2 regions of the Pseudomonas sp. ABC1 genome follow, and region 2 is predicted to be linked to the other one. Evidence: riboswitches for the same ligand, from Rfam matches in the RefSeq annotation. Region 2 holds a riboswitch; the other holds the start of a gene.
The links. Region 2 has a riboswitch for cobalamin ahead of cobO (cob(I)yrinic acid a,c-diamide adenosyltransferase). Riboswitches for the same ligand answer to the same signal wherever they lie in the genome.
Positions count from the first base shown of each region.

Region 1: another riboswitch for cobalamin. It lies ahead of HW090_RS02550 (class I SAM-dependent methyltransferase); the one in region 2 lies ahead of cobO (cob(I)yrinic acid a,c-diamide adenosyltransferase).

Region 1 is NZ_CP058349.1:631,856-635,651, forward strand. Features, by position in the region: gene HW090_RS02540 (NahK/ErcS family hybrid sensor histidine kinase/response regulator) at 1-193, opposite strand, end outside; gene ercA (alcohol dehydrogenase-like regulatory protein ErcA) at 177-1,340, opposite strand; cobalamin riboswitch at 2,037-2,245, shown strand; gene HW090_RS02550 (class I SAM-dependent methyltransferase) at 2,357-3,133, shown strand; gene HW090_RS02555 (TonB-dependent receptor) at 3,163-3,796, shown strand, end outside.
Region 2 is NZ_CP058349.1:129,866-133,661, forward strand. Features, by position in the region: gene HW090_RS00395 (PvdJ/PvdD/PvdP-like protein) at 1-1,036, shown strand, start outside; cobalamin riboswitch at 1,096-1,308, shown strand; gene cobO (cob(I)yrinic acid a,c-diamide adenosyltransferase) at 1,395-2,003, shown strand; gene HW090_RS00405 (ABC transporter substrate-binding protein) at 2,003-2,878, shown strand; gene HW090_RS00410 (iron ABC transporter permease) at 2,875-3,796, shown strand, end outside.

The DNA of each region.
Region 1 (3,796 bases), 500 kb from region 2:
TGCCGCCCTGCAAGCCGGCCTGGAAGATGCCGTGAACAGCATGCTCGAACAGCCACTTGTAGCGGTTGCGCTCTTCCTCCAGCTCTTCGAGCCGTGCCTGCAACTCCGGGTAGTGGCTCTTGCGCGCCGAATGGGTGCCCAATCCGAGCAGGCCGGCCAGGGCCTGTTGCTGCTCGTCAGAGGGCTTCGGCATAGACGACCTCGACATCACGCTGTGTCGACGAACGCGGGTTGGTCAGGATGCACGGGTCCTGCATGGCGTGTTTCGACAGCATCGGAATATCGGACACCGAGACCCCGTGCAGGCTCAACGTCTGGCGGAAACCCACGGACTGCTTGAACTCGATCAGGTGCTGGACCAGGCGATTGCGGATCTGCACGTGGGTCAGGCCGCGCACGTCGATGCCGAAGGTTTCCGCCACCACCTTGAAGCGCTCCGGTGCCGCTTTGTAGTTGAAGGCCACCACATGCTCCACCAGCGAGGCGTTGCACAGCCCGTGCGGCAGGTCGAGATAGCCGCCCAGGCTGTGGGACATGGCATGCACGGCGCCGAGAATGGCATTGGAGAACGCCAGGCCGGCCTGCATGCTGCCCAGCATGATCTTCTCGCGCAGGGCGATGTCCTGCGGGTTGGCGATCATCTGCACCAGGTTGCCATTGATCAGCCGCATGGCCTCCAGCGCGTGGGGGTCGGTCAGCGGGCCGTGCCCGGTGGAAACGAATGCCTCGATGGCATGCACCAACGCGTCGATCCCGGTACAGGCGGCCAGGAACGGGTCCATGCTGAGCGTGGTTTCCGGATCGATCAGCGACACATCGGGCACCGCGGCCTTGCTGACGATGGAGAACTTCATCTGCTCTTGCTGGTTGGAGATGATCACGAACTGCGACACGTCCGCCGAGGTGCCCGCCGTGGTCGGGATGAGGATGAGCGGCGGACTGGGCACACGCAGCGTGTCCACACCTTCAAACTCGGTGATCGGCCGCCCATGGGCGACGGCGATGCCGATACCCTTGGCGCAATCCATCGGGCTGCCGCCACCGACCGCGACGATGGCGTCGCACCCTTCGCTGCGATACACCTCGCTGCCATGCATGACTTCATGGGTACGCGGGTTGGGTGAAACATCGGTGAACAGGCAATGGGCGATGTTCTGCCGCTCCAGGCTGGCCTGTACGTCCGCCACCCAGCCCGCCGCGACGACGCCGGGGTCGGACACTAGGAACACCTTGCGCGCGCCGAAATTGGCCGCGCAATTGCCCACGCTGTGGCGGCAACCGGCACCGAAAATGATTTCCGGAGAAACAAATTTGCGCTGCAAGCTGATGTCCGGGCTCATGTAACGCTCTTTATTATTTTGTAACGGTCGGCACAGCCTACTGCATTGCTCAACCATTGCAATGCATACCAAGGTTGTGTCCGGACGACCACTTCCCCCCTTGCCTGGCGCCTCCGTTCCGGGCAGCGCTCCGGCATGATCGAACGGACGCACCGCCATGGTTCGCTTGCGCAAGCCCTACCCTGTGGTTATAGTCCTGCGCCGCGACGATCCGGCCGAGAATGCAACACGTTCCCGAATGAAGTTTCGAGAACGGAAGGCCGCCGGATGTTGCAACCGCTTGCCCGAGTGGTGAAATGGTAGACACAGGGGACTTGAACATTTGAGCCCTCAAGGGGAAACCCCTGAGGTGAAGCCCGTCAAACTCGGCGAACGCCCTGGATATCACGGTATCCGAGCCAACGCCGAGCCAAGCCCGGTCCCGCGACCGGGAAGGTGTAGAGAGCAGACGGCGGGCACCTACGGCTGAATGATGGCTAGGGTGAAGGCGTGCTCCAGACCACGAACGCAGCGTTCCAACGGACGCGACGGCGGCGAAAGTCGAAGTGGTAAGAAAATCCCCCGCTGCAAGGCGTGCCGGTTCGAGTCCGGCCTCGGGTACCAGTTAAAAGGCCACTTCCGTCCTTGCGGAAGTGGCCTTTCTGCTTTCAGATCCGGCCTGGCACAACCGATTGACGTAACCGGCCGGCGATGTTCAGATGCCCGACTGTTTCAGGTGTCCCATGTCTTGCGGCATGGGGTTAAACGGGAAGCCGGTGCGTCATCTGCATTGACCAGTCCGGCGCTGCCCCCGCAACGGTAAGCGAGCGAAACATTCGACAGACCACTGTGCCAGCCGGCATGGGAAGGTGAATGTTCCATGCCCCTCGCAAGCCCGGAGACCGGCCTGATTCCAACGAACGGCAACCCGCGGTGGGCGGGCGCAGACCGATGGGCAGGCCATTCCCCGCACCGCCCACCCTTGCGCACATCCCCTGCCCGGCTGCCAGGCCCCATCCTGTGCAACTGGAATCACGATGCCCACGCCATCCCCTGCTGCGCCGCCTGCCACCTCGGTCTGGAGTGACCGCGAGGCCGCCTTCTATGCCGAACACCTGGCGGCGTCCGACTACCTGTCCACGGTAGGTACAGCCCTGCGCCAGACGTTGGGGCACTGTGGCGACCTGCTCGACATCGGCGCAGGTTCCGGCCTGCTCGGCCAGGCACTGCTGCAAGACAGCGGACGCTGGACAGCCCTGGAACCCAACGCCTACATGCGCACCTGCATCAGCGCTCTCGCAGCCCGAACGCCAGGTATCGAGCTGCGCCTGCATGACAGCCTGTGGCAAGACATCCCCCGTCTTTCGCTGGCGCCCGCCGAGGTGGTGCTGTGCGCCAATATCCCGGTGGCGGACGGCCAGGCACGCCACCTTCTCGAACATGTCCGCCCCCTGGCACGCCGAGCCCTGGCCTGGAACGTGCCGGCCCAGGAAGGCCCGCGCACCTATTGCCTGTCCGGCTTCCTGCCCGCCTCTCTGCACGGCAGCGACACCACCCCCGGCCACCTGCTGGTGCTGGACGACCTCGGCGAACGGCTGCGTCCGGACGCCATTCACTTCACCCACTGGCGCTTTTCGACCGTCTTTCCCCACTACGACGATGCCCTGGCGCATTTCCAGGAAAAGCTCGGCCCCCTGGACAAACAGCGCCTGCGGCACTTGCACGCCCACCTGCGCGAACACTTGCAGGAAGTTCCCGGCGGCTGGCTGGCCAGCGCCCCCAAATGTGCCGCCACGCTGATCTGGCACGCCTGACCACGCGACTCGAAGACAGAGGACACCACATGCCTTACACACGTATCACCCTTGGCAGCCTGCCTCTGCTGTTCGGCATGGCAGGCATTGCCGTGGCGGACAGCAGCCCCGGCATCCTGCAGATGGACTCATCGCTGATCAGCGCGCCGCGCGCCAATGAGTCCCTCAGGGACACCACCTCCACGGTCCAGGTCATCGACAGCGAACAGATCGAGCGCTCGTCGGCACGCAGCCTCACCGACCTGCTGGCCGAGAATGCCGTCGGCTTCTTCAGCGAATGGACGCCGGGGCAGACCTCGATCAACATCCGTGGCGGCTCCACCGACGGCCAGGGCCGCGATTACCGCAGCCAGGTGACGGTACTGGTCAACGGCCGCCGCTCGGGTACGGCGAACATCTCCAAGCTGTCGCCAGCCCAGGTGGCGCGCATCGAGATCATCCGCGGCCCGGCATCGGTGATCTACGGCAGCCAGGCCATCGGTGGAGTGGTCAACATCATCACCCGTGACGGGCGCAACACCAGCGGCAACGGCGCCACCCTGCAAGCCGGCTCCTGGGGGCTGGGCCAGGGCTCGCTGTACAGCAGCGGCATGCTCGGCGCGCTGGACTATTACATCGGCTTCGATGCCGGGCGCCGCAGCGACTACCGCAGCGATGACGGCA
Region 2 (3,796 bases):
CCGGCCTGAGCTCAAGGCCTGGCTGATTTCACCTGGGCATCGGTTGTTTCACCAGCTCTGGCACGCCGCCCGCGATCGTTGGCGGCATCTGGACGAAACGCAGCGGCGTGGGGTACGGAGCCTGGGTTGGCAGCCAGGGCCGGAAGGCCAGGAGCGGGATGCGCGGGGCAAGGAGCGCCACCGCAACGGCTCGGGCGAGGACTTCCTGTTCATGCACCGGGATATGGTGCTGAAGGCACGTGCCATGCAACCGTTGCTTTCCTGGCCCAGTCTGCCGCCGCCACGGCCCTATATCGGCCATGGTGTGCAGGCATTCATCGACTATGTGGAAAACCACGATGGCTATTCGACGCCGCCGTTCTGGGAGATTCCCGGTGATGCTGGCTTCAATGCCTGGCTGCTCGGTATCAAGAGCAGCGAGGGGTATTTCGGTAATTTCCAGCTGTGGGAGGCGCAGTACCAGAACCCTGAGTACTTGAGCACTCTGTGTCTGGGAGAGTTGGGTTCGCGTATCGAGCTGGGTATCCATGACTGGCTGCATATGTGCTGGGCTTCCCTGGCGCGCGATCCTAACAGCGGCCTGCCGATGCCCTATGCGCGCAACCCTGTCGACTTCTCCGAGCGCTGGTTCCGCGAGGACAATGATTTCCTTGGCGATGCCTTCTCGTCCCATGTCAATCCAGTGTTCTGGGCGTTCCATGGCTGGATCGACGACCGTATCGACGACTGGTTCCTGGCCCATGAGCAAGCACACCCCGGTGAAGTGGTGCGCACCCTGGTCGATGGCGTGCCCTGGTTCGCCCCTGGGCGTTGGGTCGAGCTCGCGCGGCCCTGGCTCGGGCCGCAGCAGGCCGGTTGCGGTGCCTGGCTACAAGGCAATGGTGGTGGCGGCGGGGAGTTGGATATCGAGACCATGAAGCTCGCGCTGCGGATCATCCACTCCGACGAGCTGGAAGTGGAGCGCCTGTCCAAGCGTATACCCCGGCGCCCCTGGTACGGTCGGCACCTGCCGCCTGGGCCTGGCGGAAAAGTATAGATCTGGATTCGCTCCACCCGAGCCCTCCCGCTATCGGCTTTCCACTGTTTTGCTGCTAACCTGCCACACCTCGAACAGGTGCCCGCGCCATCTCCATGGCAGGGCTGAAACGGGAAGTCCGGTGAGTCGTGCCCAGCGCATGCCGAGTCCGGCGCAGCCCCCGCTGCTGTAAGCCTGACGCTGCCGTGATACGCCACTGGGGTTCGCTCCGGGAAGGCGCGGTATGCGAGCGACGGCGAGCCAGAAGACCGGCCTGTTATGACCAGGTATGACCCCGGGGTGAGGGTGGTTGCCGCTGCCAGGCCTTTTCGTGCTTGCCTGTGTGCGTCCATCCGGCCCCTTTGCGGAGTGGCGAGCGATGATCGACGAACAGAAGAAGCAGAACCATGCCGAGCGCATGAAGCGCAAGAAGGCCGTGGTCGATGCCGGTATCGACAAGGCGCAGATCGAGCGTGGCATCCTGATCCTCATCACCGGTAACGGCAAGGGCAAGAGCACTTCGGCCTTCGGCACCCTGTACCGGGCGCTGGGGCATGGCCAGCAGGCCGGGGTGGTTCAGTTCATCAAGGGCACCCACGCGTCCGGCGAAGTCATCTATCTGCAACAGCACGCACCACAAGTGCGTTACCACGCGATGGCCACCGGTTTCACCTGGAACACCCAGGACTGGGACAAGGACAAGGCCGCCGCTGACGAAGCCTGGGCCCATGCGCGGGCCATGCTCGCCGATGCCAGTCTGAACCTTGTGGTGCTCGACGAACTGACCTATATGCTCAAGTACAACTACCTGGTGCTGGACGAAGTGTTGCAAGCCCTGCGCGAGCGGCCCGCGCACCAGAGCGTGATCGTCACCGGGCGAGCAGCCAAGCCGGAGCTGGTCGAGCTGGCTGATACGGTGAGCGAAATTCGTGACGTCAAGCATGCCTACAACGCTGGGGTGAAAGGCCAGGCTGGCGTCGATTTCTGATGTTTTTGCGCTTTCGTAGGGGGCCGCAACGGCTTCGCGGGCAAGCCCGCGCCTACGGGGCGGGGGTTGTGCTGTCGCTGCTGGTCGTCCAGGGCGCCATGGCGCTGCCTCGCGTAGTGTCGACCAACCTGTGCGCGGATTACCTGGCACTGGGGCTGGCCGCGCCCGGTCAACTGTTGTCAGTGTCGGCCAAGAGCCAGGATGCGCGGGTGTCGTCCATGCCTGGGCAGGCACGCCAGTACCCGGCGAATCAGGCCACGTCCGAGGAGATTATCGCGCTGCGTCCGGACCTGGTGCTGGCCTCGCGCCGCTGGCTGGCGCAGAACCCGCGCGAGCTGTTCCAGCGCCATGGCATCGAGGTACTGGCGGTGCCGTACCCGACCACCTGGCAGCAGATATTCGACACCACGCTACTGGTCGCACGGCGCATGGACCGGGAAGCAGCCGGGCAAGCGCACGTGGCCGATTGGCAGGCGCGCCTGCAACGGTTACAGGCACGTGAGCGGCCATTCCGCTTGCTATACCTGCGCCCCAATGGCGGCAGTGCCGGGTACGAAACCTATGTCGATACGGTGTTCCAGGCCCTTGGCGCGGAGAACGCCTTCCCGGCACGAGGCTGGGGGCATTACCCGCTGGAGCGCCTGCTCGGTGCTCCGCCGGATGTGCTGGTGAAAGCGGATATGCTGATCGACCAGGGTCATGCCAAGTCATCCTACTGGCGCCATCCTCGGTTGCAGCAACTGTTGCGTCATACCCCTTCGATCACCATCGCCGATAACCGCTGGGGCTGCAGCGATGGGCAACTGGTGACGGCTGCGGAGCAACTGGCCGGGCAACTGGATGCACTGGTCGATACGGGAGTGCTGCACCCATGAACCGGCTGGTGAATCCCATCCTGCTGCTGATACTGGTCGTGTTGTTCCTGTTGTCGCTGAGCATCGGCTCCGTGGCCCTGACGCCAGGCGAAGTGCTGCGGGCGCTGCTGCAATGGCAGCCGGCCAGTGACGACTTGCGCGACCTTGCGGTACAGCAGTGGATTATCGTGCATGAAATCCGCTTGCCCAGGGTGTTGCTGGCGATCCTGGTCGGTATGTCGCTGGGCACGGCAGGGGCGGCGTTGCAGGGCTTGCTGCGCAATCCGCTGGCCGAGCCTGGCCTGCTCGGCGTCAGCAGCAGTGCCAGTCTGGGTGCTGTGCTGTGCCTCTATTACGGTTACGCCGGGCTGAGCCACTGGCTGCTGCCGGGGGCTGCCATGGGCGGCGCAGCGCTCTCGACACTGTTGCTCTACCTGATCGCCCGCCGCCGAGGCGGCAACCTGACGCTGATCCTTGCCGGCGTGGCGCTGTCCGCCCTGGCGGCGGCGTTGACATCCCTGGCGATCAACCTGGCGCCGACACCGACCGATATGCAGGACATCGTGCTCTGGCTGATGGGCTCGCTGAGCGACCGCAGCTTTGCCGATATCCACCTGAGCCTGCCGTTCATCCTCGGCGGCCTGGCGTTGTTGCTGGCCTGTGGTCGGCAACTGGATGCCCTGACCCTGGGTGAGGACGAGGCCGGCAGCCTGGGTGTCAACCTGTCGCGCCTGCGTTTGCAGATCATCCTTGGCACAGCGTTGTGTGTGGGTGCCAGTGTTGCGGTTACCGGCGCTATCGGTTTTATCGGACTGGTGGTGCCGCACCTGTTGCGACGCTGGGTCGACTATCACCCTTCGCGGTTGTTGCTGAGCAGCGCCCTGGGCGGTGCCATCCTGCTGCTGGCGGCGGATATCCTGCTGCGCCTGGTCAGTGGCG